3 regions of the Kitasatospora sp. NPDC088134 genome follow, and region 2 is predicted to be linked to each of the others. Evidence: riboswitches for the same ligand, from Rfam matches in the RefSeq annotation. Region 2 holds a riboswitch; each other region holds the start of a gene.
The links. Region 2 has a riboswitch for cyclic di-AMP ahead of ACIOHG_RS31965 (M23 family metallopeptidase). Riboswitches for the same ligand answer to the same signal wherever they lie in the genome.
Positions count from the first base shown of each region.

Region 1 (7,277 bases), on a different contig from region 2:
CGGCCTCGGCGGTCTCGCCGGCCTCCTCCTCGTCGTCCTCGAAGGAGACGACCTCGCCGTTGGTGTCGGTCACCTTGGCGGCCTCGACCACCAGGGCCAGCGCCTTGCCGCGGGCGACCTCGCCGACCAGCAGCTGCACCTGGTTGCCCTGGACGACCTGCTGGGCGAACTGGTCCGGGGTCATGCCGGAGCCGGCGGCGCGGCGGATGAGGTGCTCGGTGAGCTCCTCCTGGTTGACGCCCAGCTCCTCGTTCTTGACGATCTGGTCCAGCACGAACTGGGTCTTGATGCCCTTCTTCGCCTGCTCCTCGGTGTCCTTGTCGTAGTCCTCGCGGGACTTGTCCTGGGACGCCAGGTAGGTGTCGAGGGTCAGGCCCATCGGCTCCAGCTGGTGGTGCTCGAGGTTGTGCTTGCGGGTGTTGACCTCGTCCGCCAGCAGCTTCTCCGGGTACTCCATCTCGACCCGGTTCAGCAGCTCGTCGAGGACCTTCTCCTGGGCCTGGGTGGCCTGGTCGAACTCCTTCATGCGCTCCAGGCGCTTGACGGAGTCGGCACGGAGCTCCTCGATGGTGTCGAACTCGCTCGCCAGCTGCGCGAACTCGTCGTCCAGCTCGGGGAGTTCCTTCTCCTGGACGGCGGTCACGGTGACGGTGACCTCGGAGTCCTTGCCGACCTGGGTGCCGCCCTTGAGGGTGGTGGTGAAGGTCTTGGACTCGCCGGCCGACAGGCCGATGACGGCCTCGTCGATGCCGTCCAGCAGGCGGCCGGAGCCGATCTCGTAGCTCACGCCGGTGGCGGTGCCGTCCTCCGGCACCTCACCGTCGACCTTGGCCTCCAGGTCGACGACCACGACGTCGCCCTCGGCGGCGGCGCGCTCGACGTCCTTCACGGAGCTGAAGCGCTCGCGGAGCTGCTCGAGGGACTTCTCGACGTCCTCGTCGGTGACCTCGATCGGGTCGACCACGACGGCGATCTCGGCGAAGTCGGGCAGGGTGACCTCGGGGCGGACGTCGACCTCGGCGACGAACTTGAGGTCACCGCCGTCGGCGAGGTTCTCGACACCCTCGATGCCGGTGATGTCCGGCTGGCCCAGCACGTCGATCTGGCCCTCGTCGACGGCCTGCGTGTAGAAGCGCGGAAGCGCGTCGTTGACGGCCTCCTCCAGCACCGCGCCACGACCGAAGCGCTGGTCGATCACCTTGTTCGGGATCTTGCCCTTGCGGAAGCCCGGAACGGTGACCTGCTGGTTGATCTTCTTGTACGCCGCGTCGAGGCTGGGCTTGAGCTCCTCGAAGGGCACCTCGACGGTGAGTCGAACCCGGGTCGGGTTCAGAGTCTCGACGGCGCTCTTCACGGTTAGGTCTCCTAGGGGGCTTGCGGTCAGAGGCGATAGGCGGTTGGGGCTGAAACGCTGTCCGTACTACCGCCAGCGATCCATCCTACCGGTACCACGAAAGCGGCTGTGCCCGGCACCGGGTGCACGTCGGCCGCAGGTCGGACGCGTCGGAGCCGTCCGCAACGACAACAGGGCCCCGCCGCCGGCGAGACCCTGCCGCACACGGTCGGGGTGACCGGATTCGAACCGACGGCCTTCCGCTCCCAAAGCGGACGCGCTACCAACCTGCGCCACACCCCGTGGTGCCGAGCAGAAGAGTACACGTCGGGCCGCCCCCGCCCGGGGCGATATCCGCGAGCCGACAGCCCCGCAACGGGTGTGCATTCCACCGACCCGACCAGGTACGCTTGTCCGGTCCCCGCACACCGCGACGCGGTGCGGGTACGCCTGTGCGGGTGTAGCTCAATGGTAGAGCCCCAGTCTTCCAAACTGGTCACGCGAGTTCGATTCTCGTCACCCGCTCCATCCCCGCAACGGCCCCGCACTGCCCCGGCAGTCGGGGCCGTCGCCGTTCCCACCCGACGGATCGGCGCACGGCTACCCCGCTATGCCCAGGTCCGCCCGCGCCGCCCGGTGGAACGCCCCGAGCCCGGCGACCAGCTCCCGGGCGGCATCCGCCCACTCCTCGTCCTCCTCGTTCTCGACACCCGCCCGAGCAGCGCGAAGCCCCCGCCACAACGCGAGGTTGACGACTTCCGCCGCCCCGACCGCCGCCGGCCCGGCCAGCAGGGCAAGTACCTCGAAGCCGATGGAGCGCCGGCTCTCCGCCGCCTCCATCGCGGCCAGCAGTTCGGCGGGGTCCACCGCCGCCCCGAGGACGACTGCCTTGGCGGCACGGTGTGCCTCCTTCACCGTCGCGGCGTACTCGACGCAGGCGTGCAGCTTGCGCTCGTCCCACCGGGTCGCCATCGCCCGGCGGTGCTTGGCCCGTTCCGCCGCGGAGGTCGCCGCGTACGAGGTGAGCGCACCGACGAGAACACCCACCAGAGTGATGATTTGACCGACCATCGCACGAAGCTACCAAGCGCCCGTGCGGACGGCCCGAAGGCCCCGGGCACGGGGGTGTGCGCGGGGCCCTCGGGGGGTGGGGTCCGGGGTCAGACGTTGACGCCGTGGGCCGCCAGGTAGGCGACGGGGTCGATGTCGGAGCCGTAGTCCGGGGTGGTGCGGATCTCGAAGTGCAGGTGCGGGCCGGTGACGTTGCCGGTGGCGCCGGAGAGGCCGATCTGCTGGCCCGCCGTCACGGACTGGCCGGCCGAGACGGAGATCGAGGAGAGGTGGGCGTACTGGGCGTACTTGCCGTCGGCGAGCTTGATGACGACCTGGTTGCCGTAGGCGCCGCCGTTGCCGGCCGAGACCACGGTGCCGGCGGCGATCGCCTTCAGGCTGGTGCCGGTGGAGACCGGGAAGTCGATGCCGGTGTGGTAGCCGCTGGACCAGTTGGAGCCGGCCACCTTGTAGCCGGTGGTGACGCTGCCCGGGGCCGGGGCGACGTAGCCCTTGGCGGTGCTCGCGGCCGGGGCCGTCTGCTGGGTCTTGGTCTGCGTCTGGACCTGGGCCTGGACCTGGGTCTGGGCCTTGGCGGTGACGCTCTTCGTCGTGGTCTTCGGCGCGGCCGCGGTCTTGGCGGCGGCCGTGTCGGCGGAGGACGCGGAGGGCTGCGCCGGCGCGGCGGCCTTGGCGGGGGCCGGGGCGGCCTTGGCGGGGGCCGGGGCGGCCGCCGGGGCCTGGCCGTTGACGGTCAGCTGCTGGCCGGGGCGGATCAGGTCCGGGTTGCCGCCGATGACCGAGCGGTTGTCCTGGTAGAGCTTCTGCCAGCCGCCGTCGACGTCCTGCGCGTCGGCGATCCGGGAGAGGGTGTCGCCGGAGACGACCTTGTAGGTGTGCGAGGCGGCGGCCGGGGCGGCGGCCTGCTCGGCGGCGGGGGCGCTGTCGGCGGTGTCGGCGACGGGGGTGGCGTCGACCGAGACGTGCGCCCACTGGCGGCCGCCGTCGTGGTGGTCGGCGGTGCCGTGCGCGGAGGCGGCGGAGACCGGGAGGCCGATCGCGGCACCGACGACACCGGTGGCGATGACGATGCGGGCGATGGCGGTCAGACGCGGCTTGCGGTGCTTGCCCTGAGCGGACATGAAGCAGTTCCTCTCCGACGCCTGCGAGGTGAGCTGTCGGGTTCGGGCGAGAGTTGCCCGGCCGCGTCTCCGCGGCTTCACCCCGAGCCGTTCCCGGTGTTCCCGGGCCCGGCGTACTACCTGTGGTTCCCCCGCTCCTGCCGTGGCGTGGTGATCTGGTCGGCACCGGGCGACGGCAGGACTAGGCGTTCCGCTCGGTGGCCTGCCCGGTCAGTGGCCGGGCTGCGGTGGAAGCAAAACCCACAGGTCGGAGAGCTGGCAAGCGCCGAAAAGCCCCGTTCCCAAGATCGGGAAGGGGCTGACGGTCCGCCAGGTCACGCTCCGTCGGCCGGGCGGCCGCGCTGCGCGCACGGGATCATGACGGGTCGCCTACGAACCGGGCACAGCGGGCGACATCGGCCACCGCGCGCGGTCGGGCGCTCACCTGGCGTGAGGGTGCGGGTGACCCTGGTCACCCGCGGGCAGGCCGAATGGACGGCCCGGGGTCCGTCCCGGCCGTCGTGAGGTCCTGCGTGAGGTCGCGCTCGGGGAGCCGACGGTGCGTCAGCCCGCGATGCTGGCGATCGCCTTGGAGACCGAGGAGAGGAACTGCTGGATCGGCCCGGCCATGGTCGACTGGCTGAGCATGAAGCCGAACAGGGCGGCCATGATGGCGTGCCCGGTCTTCAGCTGCTTGTTGCGGATGAAGATGGCGACGATGACGCCGAACAGGACAAGCGCGGAGACGGAGAAGGCCACCGGGACTCACTTCCTCGATTCGTGGCGGGGGTTCGGGTCGGAACCTTCGGGCGGAACCGACGGCGGTTCCAGGCGGAAACCGGCCCCTGCCCCCCGTGTCCCCACCACTCCATCCGGACTCAGTGTGGTCGTTCGTGCCTACTGCGTAAAGGACTTGCCCCGTCGCCCGGGGTGCGAACCGGGGTGGTGGGACTGATTTTCGCCGACCGTGACGATAGCGGACGCGTTCTGACGGAGCGTCGGCGGGGCGGGCCCCGGCGCGGGCCTGCGGGCATATCGGCAGGCAGATCCGGGGGTCGTCCACCGCCCGGTCGGCGCCCGGGAATTGGCCGAAGATCAACGTCCGGGTTTGACACTCCGTGGACACCCCGCGCTCACCGGCCCTCCGCAATCCGGAAGGTCGGCCGCAGTGTCCCGGGCCTGCCCTCAGCCGCGCCAGACCAGCAGGACCGCCCGGTCGTCGTTGACGTGCTTGGCGACGGTGTCGATCAGCCGGACCGCGGCGCCGGAGCGGCCGGCCAGCGGGGCGGTGGCGACCAGCCGGTCGGCCTCGCCCATCAGCCGGTCCATGCCCTCGCCGAGGTCCCGGCCGGGGATCTCGACCATGCCGTCGGTGCAGAGCATCAGCAGGTCGCCGGGGCCCAGGGTGCCGCGCACCCCTTCGAACTTGGCGCCGTCGTAGACCCCGAGCAGCGGGCCCTCGGCCTCCTTGACCTCCCAGTGGCCGGCCCCGGCGAGGCGGTGCATGCCGGGGAGGTGGCCGGCCGAGAGGAGTTCGTACTCGCCGGTGTCCAGGTCGAGCACCAGGTGGGCGGCGGTGGCGAAGCCCTCGGCCCAGTCCTGGCGCAGCAGGTAGCCGTTGGCGGCGGGCAGGAAGTCGTGGGCGGGCAGCGAGCCGAGCAGCCCGCCGAAGGCGCCGGAGAGCAGCAGGGCGCGGCTGCCCGCGTCCATGCCCTTGCCGGAGACGTCGGCGAGGACGGCCTCCAGCATCCGGCCGCCGGGGCCGGTCCGGGCGGCGACCATGAAGTCGCCGGAGAAGGACTGGCCGCCGGCCGGGCGGAGCGCGGTGTCGGTGTGCCAGCCGTCGGGCAGGTGGGGCATCCGGCCCTGGACCCGGATGCGCTCGCGCAGGTCGAAGAGCATGGTGGAGCCGCCGCGCCAGGGCACGCCGACCCGGCGGCGGAACTGGGCGACCAGCAGGCCGGCCACGCCGACGGCGCCGACCACCAGGGCGGCGCCGGGGGTGACGCCGGGGCCGTAGGCGTCGGGGGTGGCGGAGGCCAGCCGCTCGCCGGTGTGCACCAGGGACTCGGTGACCAGGCCGGCCGCGGCGACGGCGTACAGCAGGACCAGGGTGCCGGGGCGCAGCAGCAGGGCGCCGGCCAGCACCGGCAGCACCAGCGCGGTCGGCGGGGCCCAGTCGGGGGCGAGGATGTTGAGCAGGACCAGCAGCGGGACGGCGAGGGCGAGGGCGGCGAACGCCCACCAGTCGGCGCCGTCGCCGCGGAAGTAGTCGACCCCGGTGCGGCGCAGCCTGCGTCGGGCCCGGGACAGCGCCGCGCGCAGCCGGGCCGTCACGGGTTCGCGGGACGTCCTGCGGTCCCGGCCCGTCGCACTGGGGCGCGCGCTGCCGGCCATGGGGACCGACCTTATCCACCGGCGGTCCGCGCGTCGACGGGCCGGGTGGCACGGAGTGCAGCGGGCCGGGCCGCGGCGGCGGGTTTCGGCCGCCGGGCGGGGGGCGGGCGACAGGCCGGGGCAGGGCGGGGCGACAAATCGGTCGCGGGCGGACGGATCGCCTGGTAGGCAGGGCGTCATGACGATGCGACAGCCCGAACTGACCGTGCGACCCCTGCGGGCCGAGGAGTGGGAGCCCTGGTACGGCACGGTGGACGTGGCCTTCGGCGGTACCCCGGAGCCGCCCGAGGAGCGGGCGCTGTGGCGGGAGTTGACGGAGGTGGAGCGCTCGCTGGCGATCTGCGAGGGCGACCGGATCGTCGGCGGCGGCGGGATCTTCAGCCTGCGGCTGGCGGTGCCCGGCGGGGCGGTGCTGCCGGTGGCGGGCGTGACGATGGTGGGCGTGCTGCCGACGCACCGGCGGCGCGGCGCGCTGACGGCGCTGATGCGCCGTCAGCTGGACGACGTGCGGGCGGCGGGCGAGGCGGTGGCGGCGCTGACGGCCTCGGAGCCGGCCATCTACGGCCGGTTCGGCTACGGCGCGGCGACCCGCAAGGCGGCGGTGTCGCTGCTGCGCGGCCGGGTCCGGGTGCGGGTGCCGGAGCAGCGGGGCGAGGTGGTGCTGCGGCTGGCCGACCCGGTGGCCGAACTGCCGCGCTGCGAGGAGCTGTACGCCCGGCTGGTGGCCCGCCGCCCGGGCGGTCTGGCCCGGCGGCCGGGCTGGGAGCAGGTCGCGGTGCTGGACGCGCCGGAGTCGCGCGGCGGCTTCTCCCCGCTGCAGTGCGTGCTGGCCGAGGACGCGGCGAGCGGGGAGCTGCTGGGCTACGCCCGGTACGCGGTGAAGGGCGAGTTCGACGAGCGCGGCGCGGCCGGGACGGTGCGGGTGCGCACGGTGCAGGCGGAGCAGCCGTGGGTGTACGCCCGGCTGTGGGAGTTCCTGCTGGACCTGGACCTGACGGTGCGGGTGGAGGCGGCCAGCCTGCCGGTGGACGACCCGCTGCTGCACCTGGTGTCGGACGTCCGGCACCTGACCCCGCGGCTGGTGGACGCGCTGTACGTGCGACTGGTCGACCTGCCCGCGGCGCTGGTGGCCCGCAGTTACGCCGCGCCGGTGGACGTGGTGCTGGAGGTGACGGACGCGTTCTGCCCGTGGAACGCGGGCCGCTGGCGGCTGACGGCGGCACCGGGCGGCCCGGTCTCCTGCGTGCGGACCGGTGATCCGGCCGAACTGGATCTGGACGTCCGGGAGTTGGGCTCGGTCTATCTCGGCGGTGGTTCGCTGGTGGCGCTGGCCGCGGCGGGCCTGGTCCGGGAGGTCCGGCCGGGTGCGCTGGAGC
Region 1 covers NZ_JBIUTD010000039.1:3,315-10,591, forward strand. Annotated here, with positions in the region: gene tig (trigger factor) at 1-1,354, opposite strand, end outside; tRNA gene ACIOHG_RS35415 (tRNA-Pro) at 1,563-1,636, opposite strand; tRNA gene ACIOHG_RS35420 (tRNA-Gly) at 1,788-1,861, shown strand; gene ACIOHG_RS35425 (hypothetical protein) at 1,934-2,380, opposite strand; gene ACIOHG_RS35430 (peptidoglycan DD-metalloendopeptidase family protein) at 2,494-3,525, opposite strand; cyclic di-AMP (ydaO/yuaA leader) riboswitch at 3,531-3,683, opposite strand; gene ACIOHG_RS35435 (hypothetical protein) at 4,069-4,263, opposite strand; gene ACIOHG_RS35440 (PP2C family protein-serine/threonine phosphatase) at 4,690-5,901, opposite strand; gene ACIOHG_RS35445 (GNAT family N-acetyltransferase) at 6,080-7,277, shown strand, end outside.
Region 1: another riboswitch for cyclic di-AMP. It lies ahead of ACIOHG_RS35430 (peptidoglycan DD-metalloendopeptidase family protein); the one in region 2 lies ahead of ACIOHG_RS31965 (M23 family metallopeptidase).

Region 2 (7,277 bases):
GTGGTGCGGACGGCGATCAGCCGGCGCAGTTCGGGCAGGCCGCCGCTGACGTGCTTGTACAGCGAGGGGGTGGCCACCCCGGCCCGGGCGGCGACCGCGGCCAGGGTGAGGGCGGACTGCCCCTGGGCGTCGACCAGTTCGAGGGCGTGGTCCACCACGGCGGCGGTGGAGAGTCCGGCGCGGGGCATCAGCGGGCGTCCTGGTTCGGCTCGTTCGGTGCGTCGGCCAGGTCCGCCAGGAAGGGCAGCAGGGCGTCGGCGACCGCCTGCGGGTGGCTGGCCATCGGGTAGTGGCCGGCGTTCCCGATCATCACCTTGCGGCCGCGCAGCGCGGTGGCCTGCCGGTCCGCGATCAGCTCGGGCTTCGGGAAGTCGGGGTCCTTGTCGCCCATCAGCACCAGCGCCGGGACGTCCACCGCCGCGCACCAGCCGACCGGCGCCGAGTCGCCGCCCAGGTAACCGCGCAGGGCGGCCTTCCGGGCGGGCTCGCGGAGCATCGCGGACAGCTCGGCCCGGTAGGCGTCGAAGTCGGCCGGGCGCTCGGTCGGGTAGTAGAACTTCTGCAGCGCGCCCCACAGGCCGGGGAAGGTCGCCACCAGCGGGCCGACCAGGCCGAACAGGGCCTTCTGGAAGCCGTTCAGCGGCAGGTTCTCGATGAAGGCGTCGATCAGCACCACACCGCCGGTCCGCTCGGGGGCCAGCTCGGCGGCCCGGACCACGGTGGCGCCGGTGTAGGAGTTGCCGACCAGCACCGCGCCGCGCAGGTCGAGGTGGGCGAGCAGGGCGACCAGGTCCTCGGCGATCGCGGCGGGGGAGTAGTCGTCGAACCCGGTCGAGGACTCGCCGAGGCCGCGCAGGTCCATGGTGACCACCCGGTGGCCCGCGGCGGTCAGCAGCGGGGCGAGGTGCCGGTACGCGGAGCGCTTGTCGAGCATGCCGGGCAGCAGCACCACCGGGACGCCGGCGCCGGGGGCGTCGTCGTAGGCGATCCGGCCGCCGGTGACGTCGAGGTACCGGGTGGTGGTGCCGAGGGTGCTGTTCATCGCGGGCCTCCTGGGCGGGCGTCCGGCGCTCCGGGCCCTGGCGGTCCGGCTGCTTCCGATAGCTATAAAGCTAAGGCTAATAGCCTTAGCCGTCAACCCCTCGGCCTCGCTCTCCGGCTGTCCCGCCGAGGCGGCCCTCGGGGCTGCCCATGGGCGCCGGTGCCCGCCGACGCCCCGTCGGACCCCGTCAGACCCCGTCGACCTTGAACGGGTCGTGCTCGGCGAGCAGCTTCTCCAGGCGGGCCTGGTCGACCCGGCTGGTGATCGCGCCCTCGTCCTGGCGGTCCCGGATCACCTTGGCCAGCGTGAACGCGGAGGTGATCAGGTAGATCATTCCGACGGCCAGGAAGGCCCGCATCCAGGCGCTGACCGGCAGGTAGGCGATCCCGAGGGCGAGGGCGACGGTGGCCAGCGAGAAGGAGGCGACGGACTGCAGGTAGTAGGCGGCGGTGGTGCGCTGCGGCACGGGTGCGGTCATGGCCCCAGGGTCCCGCCGGAGGTGGCGGCCGGTCGTGAGTACGGATACTCAACGGGCCCGTCACGATCCGTCATGGGCCGCCGTGGGTCACCTGGCGAACCATCACAAATCACCCATAGGGCGTCAGGAAACTTTCATCGCCTCCCGGGAGGAGCTTGGAATCATGGGGTCCATAGGATTAACGTTTGATAACGCAGCGCGGTCGGCAACGCCGTATCCAAGCGGCACCGTGCGCCACGCCTAATCCCACGGGTCTGCCTCCGGGCGGCCCGGGAGCCGGGGAACCACTTTCCACCGGGGTGAATCGGAACGGCCCCAGGGCCCGACCGTAGGAGACCTTCCACCTCCGAACCCGTCAGCTAACCCGGTCGGCGGCAGGGAAGGAAGGAGCACGCCTCCGTGGCGTCGACGTACCCCCAGAGCACCGGCACCCAGGTGCTCGACCACCCGACCGGCAACGAGGGCGCCCGGCACCGGCTGCCCCGCCAGTCCTCCCGCTCCAGCGCACCCCTGCTCGGCGTCACCGCGGTGACCGCCGCGTTCGGAGCCACCGCCTTCGCCCAGGCCCCGGCCGCCGCTCCCGCCATCGTCAGCCCCGACGAGGCCTCGGACGGACTGCTCGCCGCCGACCCCGGGCTCGCCCTCGCCGCCCGCATCCAGCAGCAGGCCGACGGCCAGCGCACCGCCGCCGACGAGTCCGCCCGGATCGCCGCCGCCAAGGACGCCGAGGCGAAGCGCGCCGCGCAGCAGGCCGAGGCCAAGCTCGCCTCGCACACCCTGCCGGTCGCCGACTACACCCTGAGCGCCGAGTTCGGCCAGGCCGGCGTGCACTGGTCGCGCCTGCACACCGGCCTCGACTTCGCCGCCCGCACCGGCACCCCCGTGGTCGCCATCGGCGCCGGCACCATCACCTCGGCCGGCTGGTCCGGCTCCTACGGCTACCGGATCATCCAGACCCTGCCCGACGGCACCGAGATCTGGTACTGCCACCTCTACCGGATCAGCGTCGCCACCGGGAGGGTCACCCCCGGCACCGTCCTCGGCTCCGTCGGCGCCACCGGCAACGTCACCGGCCCGCACCTCCACCTCGAGGTCCGCCCCGGCGGCGGCGCGCCGATCGACCCGCTGCCCTGGCTGCAGAAGCTCGGCCTCCAGCCGTAACCCCCGCCCCACCGACGGCCGGGAGACGCCCAGGGCGGCCCCCGGCCGTCGCCGCGCCCGGCGGACGGCGGGAACGGCGACGGGGGAGCGACGGCCCCGAGGAAGCTCCGGCCCCGGCCCGCGTCGGCGTTGGCCTGTTGGCTCCGGCGTGCTGGCCCGGCCTGTTGGCTCCGGCGTGCTGGCCCGGCCTGTCGGCCCCGGTTGGCCAGTTTCAGCCCGTCGACCCCGACCTACCAGTTTCGACCCGTCTGCCCCGCCCTGTTGGCTTCGGCTTGTCAGCTTCCCCGGCCCGCGCCGGCCTCGGCCGGTCGGCTCCCGCGCGTCAGTTCCCGGCCGTTAGTTCCGACCCATCTACCCCGACCCGTCAGTCCTGGCCCGCGCCAGCTTCCGCCCGTTAGCTCCCGGCCGTCCGCCCCGGCCCGTCAGTCCTGGCCCGTGCCAGCTCCCGGCCGTCCGCCCCGGCCCGGTGATTCAGGCCCGGCGGTTCCGGCCGCCCCTGCGGCGGCCGAACGCGGCCAGGCCGAACAGCAGGCCGCCGGTCAGGAAGAACGGCTCGTAGAGGAAGGTGGCGAAGCGGGCCATCGCGTCCAGGCTGTCCACCGAGCGGTGGCCGATCGCCAGGGCGGCCCAGTCCGGTATCGACGGCAGGGCGTGGAACACCAGCAGGGCGGCGGTGGCCCGGGCCGCGATGAGCAGCCACCGGGCCGGTATTCGGCCCGTCGGCGGCCGGAGCAGCGCCAGCGCCAGCGCGGCGGCCACCGCGCACATCGGCACCGCCGCGATGTCGATCACCAGCAGCGGGGTGTTGTCCAGCACCGACAGTTCGTCGGGCAGGCCGATCCGGCCGCCCAGCAGCCAGTACAGGTGCACCAGGGAGAACAGCGCCGACCAGGCTGCGGCGGCCAGGGCGGCGACCCGGCGGACCGGAGCGGTCAGGGGGAGCGGGGAGAGCGGGGCGGCCGGGTGCGCGCCCGGAGCGGTCGTCGTGTCCATGGCTCAAGAGTGCCCCCGCCCCCGGCCCCCACGGATCGTCCGTAAGGCCACGGTTGATGGTCCGTCAGGTCGATCCGTAGGTCGTCCGACCGGCCGACCCGCCCCCGACCCCACCCCGACCCGGCCCTACCCCGCCGGGGGTACATCCGACCGGAACCGCCACCCGCCCGAGCGGCCTCCCACCGGAACCGCCGCCCACCCGAGCAGCCTCCTGCCGGAACCGCCGCCCCCGGGGTCAGTACTCCTCCGGCGCCAGGTCCGGGAACTCCTCCAGCAGCAGCCGGGCCAGCCCGGGCACCGTCCACTCCCCGCACAGGTCGATCGCCGCCTGCGCCACCGCCTCCTCGAACTGCTCGAACTCACCGGCCAGTTCGGTCGGCATCGGCAGGCCGCGGGCGTTCAGCTCGGCCAGGTTCCGGTACGAGCGCGTCATCAGGCCCTGCTCCAGCAGCCGCCGCGCCCCGTCGGTGGAGACCCCGACCAGCAGCGGCCGGCCGGGCTGGTCCCAGTTGCCGTCCCCGTCCAGGTCGGGGGCCCGGTCGAAGGCCGCGTGCCGCTCCTCCTCCGGCAGTTCCCGGAACGCCGCCAGCCAGTCGCGGACCGCCGCGAGGTCGTCCGTCGGCACCCCGTCCGCGCGCAGCAGCAGCGCGTACAGCCGGGGCCAGGTCACCAGGTCGGCCCGGCGCAGCAGCGACACCAGCACCTCGCCCTGCCACTCCGCCTCCGCGAGCAGCTTCTCCCGGCGCTTCGCGTTCAGCCGCCGCGCCGCCCGCTGATGCTCGATCAGCAGCCGTACCGCGGCCGCGTACTGGGCCGGGTCACCGTCCGGCTGGACGTACAGGTGCAGCTGCTCGTACAGCAGGTGCTCCAGCACCGGCGAGGACAGCTCGGGGAAGCCCTCGTGCAGCCGGGCCCCGCCCAGCTCCAGCAGGGTCAGGACGGTCCGCACCGCCGGCTCGGGCACCGGGTCGAGGTCCGCCCCCGCCGCCCAGGACAGCAGTTCGGCGGCACGGGTGCGCGGGATCAGGTGCAGGTCTTCGTCGTCCACCCAGGTACGTTAACCGGTCCCCGCCCGCCCGCCGGGCTCCCGGACCCGGGCCCCGCCCGCCCGCGGGGTGGCCGGGCCCCCGGTCCGGGCGGGGGTTAACCCCACCCCGAAGTCGGTAGTGGGCCTCATTCCGCCGACCCGGCCCGCTGCGGCACCTTGGAAGCGTGCCCGGCACCGCCGACCGGCGGCGCCGCCCGACCACTCGAAGGGCCTGCGGATGTCCACCGCTGCGTTCCCCGCCGCCCCCGGCGGCCCCCGCCACCTCGGCCGACCCGGGTTCTGGCGCGCCCCGTTCTCCGGACACACCTACCGCGAGTACGGCTACACGGTCAGCGGCCTGCCGCTGGCGATCCTCGGCTTCACCCTGGTCGTGACGCTGTTCAGCACCGGCCTCGGCCTCGTCGTCACCATGCTCGGCCTGCCCGTGCTCGCCCTGCTGCTCGCGGTCTCCCGCGGCCTCGGCGCGGCCGAGCGGCTCCGCGTCCGCACCCTGCTCGACCTCGAACTCCCGGACCCGCCCGAGCTGAAGGTCACCCGGGAGGGCGTCTGGGGCGCGATCACCGCCCGGCTGGCCGACCCGGTCGGCTGGAAGGCCGCCTTCCACCAGTTCGTGATGTTCCCCTGGGCGGTCCTCAGCTTTACGCTCTCCACCGTCTTCGTCTGCACCGGCTGGGGGCTCGCGCTCTTCCCCTGCTACCAGTGGGTCTTCGCCCGCTACACCCCCTGGAACGGCTACCGGATCGCCGACTGGACGGACGCGCACGGCGTCCAGCACGTCTACGAGATCACCGAGACCTGGCAGATCGCCGCCGTCACGCTGCTCGGCCTGGTCTTCCTGTTCGTCACCCCGCAGCTGATCCGCGCCCTCACCGGCGCCAACCGCTTCGCCGCCCGGGCCCTGCTGGCCGGTCGCTGAACGGTCGCCGGACTGTCGCTGAACGGTCGCCGGACGTGCGACACCCCCGGGCCCGTGGTCGGATGACCCCGGGCCCGGGCCGCACCCCGGGCCCGCCGAACGCCCGGAGGACACCCATGACCAGCCCGGCCGCCAGTACCGGACCGACGCACCGTCAGCGGCCGGGCGGCGCACCCGTCCTGGTCACCTCCCGGCCGCTCGACGAGTACTGCGCCGCCTTCGGCCTCACCCGCGCCGCCCTGGGGCGGCTGCCCGGCCCCGTCCTGGACTGCCCGGGCGGCGCCGCCGCCCTCGCCGCCGAGGCCCGCGCCCTCGGCTGCGAGGTGGTCGCCGCCGACCCCGGCTACGCCCTCGGCCCGCACCGGCTGGCCGCGCTCGCCGCCACCGGCCGCGCCACCATGGCCGAGGACCTCCGCCGCCGCCCGCCCCGCCGCCTCCCGGCCGGCCACCGCCGCCCCGAGAAGTACCTGCGCAGCTGGGACCGGGCCCGCCGCCTGTTCGCCGCCGACGCCGCCACCGGCCCCGAGCGCTACGTCGCCGCCGCGCTGCCCCGGCTCCCCTTCGCGGACGGCAGCTTCGCCCTCACCCTCAGCGCCTACCTGCTGTTCGCCTACCCGGCCGTGTTCACCCCCGCCGACCAGCTCCGCGCCCTGCGCGAACTCGCCCGGGTCACCACCCCCGGCGGCGAGGCCCGGGTCTTCCCGCTCTACGACCACCTCGGCCGCCGCTGCCCGCACCTGCCCGAACTGCGCGCCGCGCTCCGCCACTACGGCATCGCCAGCCGGGTGCTCAGCACCGCCCCCGCCCAGCACGTCCTGGTGCTGGGCCCCGCCCGCTGACGCCGACGCCCGGGGTCCGGAAAACGCAGACGGCCCGTGGGCTGCTCCTCGGGCCGGGCCCCGACGGACGGGGACGGCGGTCGAGGCACCGGGGATGTACCGGTGAGCCCACGGGCCGGGTGACTGCTGGGAATTAGCCTGAGCCGGGGGCCGAAGGCCCCGTCACTGCACAGGCAGGGGCGGCTCTAGCGAGCAGCCACCTCACGCATCCTGAAAGAACTCAACTCAGGATCACCTCCTTTCAGTGTGCTGCCACGATAAGCACCGCCCACCGCCCCGGGCAACGGATTTATTCGGCGGGGCCGGACGGGAGAACGCCGAAGGCCCGGAGGCGGTGCCTCCGGGCCTTCGTGCTACTGAGTAGCGGGGACAGGATTTGAACCTGCGACCTCTGGGTTATGAGCCCAGCGAGCTACCGAGCTGCTCCACCCCGCGTCGGTAAACACGACTCTACGGGAGTCCCGCGCAGAAGGGAAATCCAATACCGCCACACGCGTCACCGCAGGTCGGAGCCCGGGTCCACGTCCGGGGCCGCAGGCCGGTCCACGCCGGGGTCCGCAGGCGGCTCGGTGCTCGGCCCGGGAGGCTCCCCGACGGGCAGCCCCGCGGCCGGCTGCCGGGTCCGGCGGGTCTGCGCCCAGACCGCGAAGCACACCAGGGCCGCGAAGCACGGCACCATCACCAGGCCGTACACCAGCAGGAAGCCGTCCGTGCCCAGCCCCGCCGCCGCGTTCCACACCCCGTGCAGGGCCATCGCCAGCAGCAGCCCGACCGGGGCGCCGAGTCGGGCCGGCAGGCGG
Region 2 covers NZ_JBIUTD010000029.1:78,661-85,937, forward strand. Annotated here, with positions in the region: gene ACIOHG_RS31950 (TetR-like C-terminal domain-containing protein) at 1-188, opposite strand, end outside; gene ACIOHG_RS31955 (alpha/beta fold hydrolase) at 188-1,042, opposite strand; gene ACIOHG_RS31960 (YiaA/YiaB family inner membrane protein) at 1,230-1,520, opposite strand; cyclic di-AMP (ydaO/yuaA leader) riboswitch at 1,748-1,909, shown strand; gene ACIOHG_RS31965 (M23 family metallopeptidase) at 1,920-2,681, shown strand; gene ACIOHG_RS31970 (DUF3995 domain-containing protein) at 3,153-3,674, opposite strand; gene ACIOHG_RS31975 (hypothetical protein) at 3,910-4,722, opposite strand; gene ACIOHG_RS31980 (sensor domain-containing protein) at 4,940-5,638, shown strand; gene ACIOHG_RS31985 (class I SAM-dependent methyltransferase) at 5,755-6,477, shown strand; tRNA gene ACIOHG_RS31990 (tRNA-Met) at 6,839-6,912, opposite strand; gene ACIOHG_RS31995 (PrsW family intramembrane metalloprotease) at 6,974-7,277, opposite strand, start outside.

Region 3 (7,277 bases), on a different contig from region 2:
GGCGGACGCCCCGGCGGCGCGGCGCCCCGGGCGGCTACTCTCCGGGCCGGTCGCCGATCGGCGCCCCCTCCCCCGCTGCTCTGGAGCAACGCGCATGTTCAAGGTCCACGAATACTTCGACGGCACGGTCAAGTCGATCGCCTTCACCTCCGCCGAGGGCCCGGCGACGGTCGGCGTGATGGCCCCGGGCGAGTACGAGTTCGGCACCGGCGCCCCGGAGAGCATGCACGTGATCAGCGGCGCCCTGACGGTGCAGCTGCCCGGCTCGGACGCCTGGGAGACCTTCGGCGCGGGCACCCGGTTCGACGTCCCCGGCGACAGCCGCTTCCGGCTGAAGGTCGAGACCGACACCGCGTACCTCTGCGACTACCGCTGACCGGCCTCGCCCGGGCCCGCCCTGACGGATCGTCACCACCGGCCGGCCCCGGGCGTCACACCCCGACGGCCGGGGCGGCTGGGGCCGGCCCGGGTATCGGCTCGGCCGTCGGGGCCACCGCCTCCGGAGCGGCCTCCGGAACCGCCTGCGCGGGCAAGCGGCGGACGGCAGGCAGCGCCAGCAGGGCGAGCGCGACCGGGACGGCGAGGGCCGTCATCCCGAACAGGGTGGGCCGCAGACCGAGGGCGTCGGAGAGCGGGCCGGCCAGCATGACGCCCACGGGCATCAGCGCCACCGCGACCAGGTTGTCGTAGGAGCTGACCCGGGAGAGCACCCGCTCCGGTATGTGCACCTGCAGCGAGGTCTCCCACAGCACGTAGCAGAGGGCGACGCCGACGCCCGTGACGGCCTCCAGCGCGGCGATCACCGCGACCGGCGCGCCCGATCCGATGATCAGCGCCTGGCAGGAGGCCACCGCCAGTGCCCCGGCCGCCACCGCCATCGGCCGGGCCGGTCTCAGCCGGTAGGCGCACACGTCGCCGACGATCGAACCGACGCCGAACGCGGCCGTCACCAGCGCCCAGGCCCCGGCGCCGCCCCACTGGCGGTCGGCCAGCACCGGGCCCAGCACGAACACCGAGGGCAGCACCACCATGTGGTAGGCCGCCATCGCCAGCATGCCCGACCAGACCCACGTCCGGCCGCTGACCTCCCGCCAGCCGACCCGCAGTTCGGCCAGGAACCCCGGCCGCTCCTCCGCCCCTGCCGCGCCGCTGCCGGCCACCGGGCCGAGCCGGGCCAGCACCAGCGCGCTGGCCGCGAAGCTCACCGCGTCCACCGCCAGGGCCCCGCCGGGGCCGACGGTGGCCACCAGCACGGCCGCCAGCCCCGGCCCCAGCACCAGGCCGGCCGACTGCACGAAGCCGCGCAGCGCGTTCGCCTCCCGCAACCGGTCGACGGGCACCAGCAGGGGCAGCAGGCCCATCGAGGCGGGCAGGAAGAAGGCTTCGGCGAGGCCGTACACGGCCGTCAGCGCCGCCATCGTCCAGACCCCGGCGTGGCCGGTGAGCAGCAGCACGGCGAGGACGGCCTGCACGACGCACCGCACGACGTCCGAGGCCAGCATGATCCACTGGCGGGGCAGCCGGTCCGCCCAGACACCGCCGACCAGGGTGAACACCAACAGGGGTATCAGCCCGGCGGAGACCACCAGCCCGACGTCCGCGGCCGAGCCGCCGATCGACACCACCGCGAACGGCAGCGCGACGAACGTCACCCGGTCGCCCAGCGCCGACAGCGACTGCCCGACGAACAGCCGGGCGAACTGCCGCTCGGCCCGGAGCACCTCCGGCACCAGCCCCGCCATGGACAACCTCCGTACACCACCGGTCACATCGAGCACCGCGATGCTAGAAGCTCCACCAACCCTTTGTCGCGCGATTTATCCGCAACGCCGCCAATGCCCGTTTCCCGGGCCCTCGACGGCCGACCGCCTTTCCCCGCAGACCGCCTGACGCACCGTCGGCGGACCGCCCCGGGACGCCGTCGGCGCACTCCCGTTACACCGTCACAGTCCGGGAACGGACGGCATCCTTCCCCTGTCGCGGGGCATTCGACGACTGTCACAGTGAGCCGGTCGCGGGCCGCGAGGGCCTGGCGGGAACGGGGTCGAACCGATGAGAACACGTCTGGCCGGAGTACTGCTCGCCCTGGCCCTGGCCGGCGGCACCACCGCCCTCACCACCGGCCCGGCCGCAGCCGCACCGCGCCCCACCGCGGTCACGGTCACGACCGCCGCCGGCCCCGTGCAGCAGGCCCCGGCGGCGGGCACCCAGGCCCGGGACACCGCCGGGCAGCGCGAGCAGACCCCGGTCCACCTCGCCAAGAGCAAGGACAAGAAAAAGAAGAAGAAGTCCAAGGGCGGCCTGATCGGCCTGATCGTGCTGCTGCTCGTGGTCGCCGCAGTGATCGCCCTGGTGATCTGGCTGGTCCGCCGCAACAACCGCCGCCCCTGACCACCGGGCACCACCGGGCACCACCGGGCACCACCGCGCCGGTCAGCCCTGGAAGACCTGCCCGGCGGGCGGCAGGGCGGTTTCGACCTTCTGGTCGAAGCCGGTGAAGGTGAGGACCATCTGCCCCGGCCCGCTGTCCGCCGACAGCACCCGGGGGCTGCCCTCGGTGGCGATGGCGTACGTCACCGGCGTGCCGTCCTCGTCGGTCATCGTCACGAGGACGGCCGCGACCCCGCCGACCTGCCGGGTGCCCGCCTTGGCGAGGTTCCGACCGACGGTGCCGTCGGTGTTCAGGCCGACCTGCTTCTGGACGGCCATGCCGAGGTCGCAGAAGGAGACGAAGCTCTTGGGGTTGTTGTAGTTGTCCGCCGGGAGCCGGATCCACTTGCCGGCCGCCGCGGCGGGGGCGATCTCCGGGGCCGCCTTCACCAGGTCCGCGTCGGGCTTCAACCACGCCTCCGCGTTGGTCCGGAGGATCTCCGCCGAACCCTTGCCCTCGTTGCGGTAACCACCCCTGCAGCCCCGGACGCTGTCCCCGGCGAAGGTGCCGGTGAGCGCTCCCTCGGGGTGTCCGGGCATGGAGACCGTGTACGTCGTGCTCATCAACTGCTCGCCGGCGGCCCGCGTCCGGGCCACGATCTCCTCCACCGGCAGGCTCTGCAGGGCGACCGCGGCGGACGCCGGGGCCGAGGCCGCCGGAGCGGACGCCCCCTTCGCCGGCTCCGGGTCCGACCCGCAGGCCGCCAGGCCCGACAGCCCGGTCCCGGCCAGCGCGATCACGGCCAGCGGTCTCACCACGCGCACGACAACCCCCACAGTTCGTATGACCATCGAGTCCGCGAGTCTGCCAGCGCGTCGAGGACATCCGCCGCACCAGCTCCGCCCCCATTACCTCTGCTTTACCGAAGCCGCACCCCTCCCACGTGGTGGGATGACCGTCGTGTTCAGCCTCACCGTGTCCCGGGGGCTCACCGTCGCCGAGACGACCGCCGCCCTCGCGGACCTGCTGCCGCCCGGCGCGCACCTCGTGGTGCAGCCGCCGGGCGCCGACGTCCCGGCGGACCCGGGGAGCCTGTGGGCGACCCTGGAGCCCACCGCGGACCCGGCCTGGCCGCTCGGCCTCGTGGTCCACACCCACGCCTGCGACCTGGGCCCGCACCCCGACCTGCGCCTCGCCGAACACCTCGCCCGACGCCTCGCCGTGGACGTCCTGTGCGGCACCGACCCGGCCTTCACCGACGTCGACCCCCAGGACCCCTCCTACTCGCTGGCCCTGGTCGACGGCCGCTGGCACCTCGCCGACACCACCGGCGCCCGCCTCTGGGACGACGGCACCGACGGCACCGACGCCCCCGTCGAACTCCTCCGCCCGGCCCCGGTCGACACCGCCTGAGCCACCCCGCCCGTCAGAACCGGCCGGTGTCCAGCTCCAGGTCGAACGGCGCGGGCAGCCGCACGCCCCGTCCGAACGGATGCGGCCCGTCCACCTCCTCGTACCCCAGCCGCCCCGGCCCGGAGAAGACGGTGCACTCCCGCAACTGCCGGTCCACCAGGAGGTAGACCGGTGCCCCGTACTGTCCGTACCGCCGCCGCTTGACCGTCCGGTCCGGCTCCCCGTTCGACGGCGAGGTGACCTCGACCACCAACAGGGTCTGCTCCGGCAGCAGCGCCCCCTCGGTCTTCACCGCCAACTCGGCCGGGACCACCGCCAGATCGGGAATGAACCAGTTCTCACTGCCGGGCAGGTCGAGGTTCCCCGAACCGGGGACCAGCCCCAACTCCTCCAGCCGCGGCGCGATCTGCCGACGCACCACTTCGGCGGCGCTCTCGTGCGCCCAGGACCGCGCCACGGGGGCGATGACTCCCTCGACGACCTCCGCGCGGTCCCCCGCGACGTGCTGGACCGCGTACTTCAGGGCCCGCTCCGGATCAGTGACGCCGTAGTCCCGAGGGACGTGGGCTGCCGTACTCATGGCGCACCTCCGCTGCTCTTCGCCCGCCCGATTCTCCTCCCCCGGGCACCGCTCCCGACCGCGCCGTCCGGGAAGTTCACCGTTTCGAGCGGGAGCAGATCCGCACCCCAACAACTGAACGCGTTCAAATGTATGCCACACTGTCGCCCACGAACCGTAGGAACGGCCAGGGGGGCAGCGATGGGGAACGGCAGCAGCGGGTGGCGCGGAGCACCCTGGCGGGGGCTGGTGGTCGCGTGGCTGATGGCGGCTCTGGCGGGGACGTACAGCGGGTCGTCGGCGTACTTGCTGCTGCTCGGCCCCCTCCCGGCACTCCCGCTGGGGTTCCTGCTCGGCCGGTGGCGCTCCGGGGTGGCCCTGGGGCTGGCGGCCGGGGCCGGGGTCGGGGCGATTCCCCTGGCCGTCGCCGTGACGGGCGACCTCCACGAGGCCGGGGTGATCGACGCACTGCTCACGCTCTCCGGCCTGGCGGCGATGGGTGCCGTGCTGTACACGCTGCCCCTGCTGATCGGCGGCGGCGCGGGCCTGTGGTGTGCCGACGGAGCGTCAACAGGTCGTTCACGGACCGGCCGGGGCGGGGCGTGACGGTTGCGTGATGTCAGCGCGACGCGCTTGTGATTGACGCGTTCGAGTGAATAGGGTTCCTTCCAGCCCGCACCGTCGGGCCCCGCGCGCGGACACGCCGAGCCCTGTCCACCGTGCTGCCGGGTCGACCACCACAACCCTTGGACAGGGGTGGGGGAACCAGGTTTGTTGCCGTCCCCGCGGCTCGGGGTGAAGTCGTCCGCACCGGTTCCGTCCGGGGCGCGGCGGCCGGACCTCCCTCCCGGTCCGAACCCGACAGCTCACCTCGCAGGCGTACGGAGAGGATCTCGCATGCTCTTCACGGGTTCGGGGCGCCACCGCCGGCAGGGCCAGGCGGAGAAGGCGGCCGAGCGCGCGCTCGCCGCGGCCGGCGTGGCCGGTCTCGGCATCGCCATGCCACTGCTCGCCGCCACCGGCGCGCACGCCGCGCCGAGCGCGGTCTGGGACCGGGTCGCCGACTGCGAGAGCGGCGGCAACTGGGGTTCCGACCAGGGCAACGGCCTGTACGGCGGTCTCCAGATCAACGCCCAGCGCTGGGCCGACTACGGCGGCACCTCGTACGCGGCGCTGCCGAACGCGGCCAGCCGCAGCCAGCAGATCGCCGTCGCCGAGCGCATCCTCGCCACCGAGGGCCCGTCGGCCTGGTCCTCCTGCGCCGACGGCGCGGGCCTGGACGTGGCCTCCGCGCCGGGTGTCGTGGACGACAACGACTCGGCGGACGAGACGGGTTCGCTGCGCGGGGCCCGGGGCGCCGCCGCCGTCGACACGGCCGCGGACGGCACCCGGCCGGGCCAGGCGGGCGCGCCGGTCTTCTCCGGCCTGCCGGGGTACGACCCGGTGTACCAGGTGTACTGGTACGAGAAGAACGGCGGCTGGTTCTGGACCAGTCACCAGAGCCTGTACGAGCGCTACCTGCAGCTGACGCACCCTCAGCCGGTCGCGCCCACCGCCACGCCGTCGCCGACCGCCCCGGCCGCGCCGACCACCCCGACCACGCCGGTCTCCCCCACCGTCCCGGCCGACCCGAGCACCCCGGTCCTGCCGAGCCTCCCCGGCCTCCCGGTGGCGCCGACCGACCCGACCGCCACGCCGAGCCCGACGACGCCCGGCACGCCCGGCACCACGCCCGGAACCGGCAACGACGGCTCCCAGGGCGGCCAGGGGAACAACGGAAACCACGGGAGCAACGGGAACGGCGGCACCCCGCTCATCCCCGGCACCACTCCGACCACCCCGGCCGCGCCGTCCGACGCCGTGTCCGACGCCCCGTCACCGACCGCGGGCAGCACCGCCCCGGCCGCCGCACCCACCACCACCCCGGCGGCCGCAGCCCCGGCCCAGGCGGCCGCCGCCCCGCCGAGCGCCACCCCCGCCCCCGCCGCGCCGTACACGGTGGGCCCGGGCGACACCCTGATCGGGATCGCCAAGAGCCAGCAGGTGGACGGCGGTTGGTCCGAGCTCTACAAGACCAACCAGCAGGTGGTGGGCGAGAACCCGGACCTGATCCGGCCCGGCCAGGTGCTGAACCTGGGCTGACGCCCTCGCGGACCGACCGCCGTCACCCGGGAACACCAGGAACACCGGGAACACCGGGAACACCGGGGACGGCGGCCAGTCCGGTGCAGTTCCGAAGGCCGTCCCGCCGTTGCAGGGCGGCCTTCGCCGCGTCCCCGGTCTGCGGGACGGGCACGCCCCGGCCGTCGATGTGCGCGGGGGTGAAGGTCTCGCCGGTGACCTTGCCCTCGCCGGTGATGGTGAGGGTGGCGACACCGGTCTCGTCGGAGGCGGTGTAGTCGGAGGTGCCGTACCAGAGGAAGTTGCCGTAGCCGTACGCCACGTAGGTGTTCCCGAGCATGCCGGAGCCGAGCATGGTGTGCGCGTGGGTGCCGACCACGGCGGTCGCCCCGGCGGCGGCGGCCTTCTTGGCGATCCTGGTCTGGGCGGCGGTCGGGCAGGCCTTGCCCTCGTCGCCCCAGTGCAGGTAGACGAGGACCACGGGGGCCTGGGCCTTGGCGGCGGTGACGGCGCGGACCAGCGCGGCCTCGTCCAGGGCGGAGGCGATGCCGGGCTTGCGGTCGCCGGCCCGCCACTTCTGGTTGGTCAGGTCCTCGATCTGACTGGCTGCCAGCACGGCGACCTTCACGCCGCGCACCGTGGTGACGTACGGCGCGTACGCCTCCTTGGCGTCCTTGCCGATGCCGATCACGGCGAGCGGGGCGGCGGCCTTCGCGGCGAGGGTGTCGGCGAGGCCGTCGGGGCCGTAGTCGACGGCGTGGTTGTTGGCCTGCGAGACCACGTCGACGCCGGCGTCCTTGAGCGCGGTCAGCG
Region 3 covers NZ_JBIUTD010000005.1:183,280-190,556, forward strand. Annotated here, with positions in the region: gene ACIOHG_RS10850 (pyrimidine/purine nucleoside phosphorylase) at 95-376, shown strand; gene ACIOHG_RS10855 (MFS transporter) at 432-1,742, opposite strand; gene ACIOHG_RS10860 (hypothetical protein) at 2,053-2,391, shown strand; gene ACIOHG_RS10865 (hypothetical protein) at 2,434-3,195, opposite strand; gene ACIOHG_RS10870 (hypothetical protein) at 3,323-3,784, shown strand; gene ACIOHG_RS10875 (Uma2 family endonuclease) at 3,798-4,364, opposite strand; gene ACIOHG_RS10880 (hypothetical protein) at 4,545-4,949, shown strand; cyclic di-AMP (ydaO/yuaA leader) riboswitch at 5,069-5,237, shown strand; gene ACIOHG_RS10885 (transglycosylase family protein) at 5,241-6,485, shown strand; gene ACIOHG_RS10890 (CapA family protein) at 6,508-7,277, opposite strand, start outside.
Region 3: another riboswitch for cyclic di-AMP. It lies ahead of ACIOHG_RS10885 (transglycosylase family protein); the one in region 2 lies ahead of ACIOHG_RS31965 (M23 family metallopeptidase).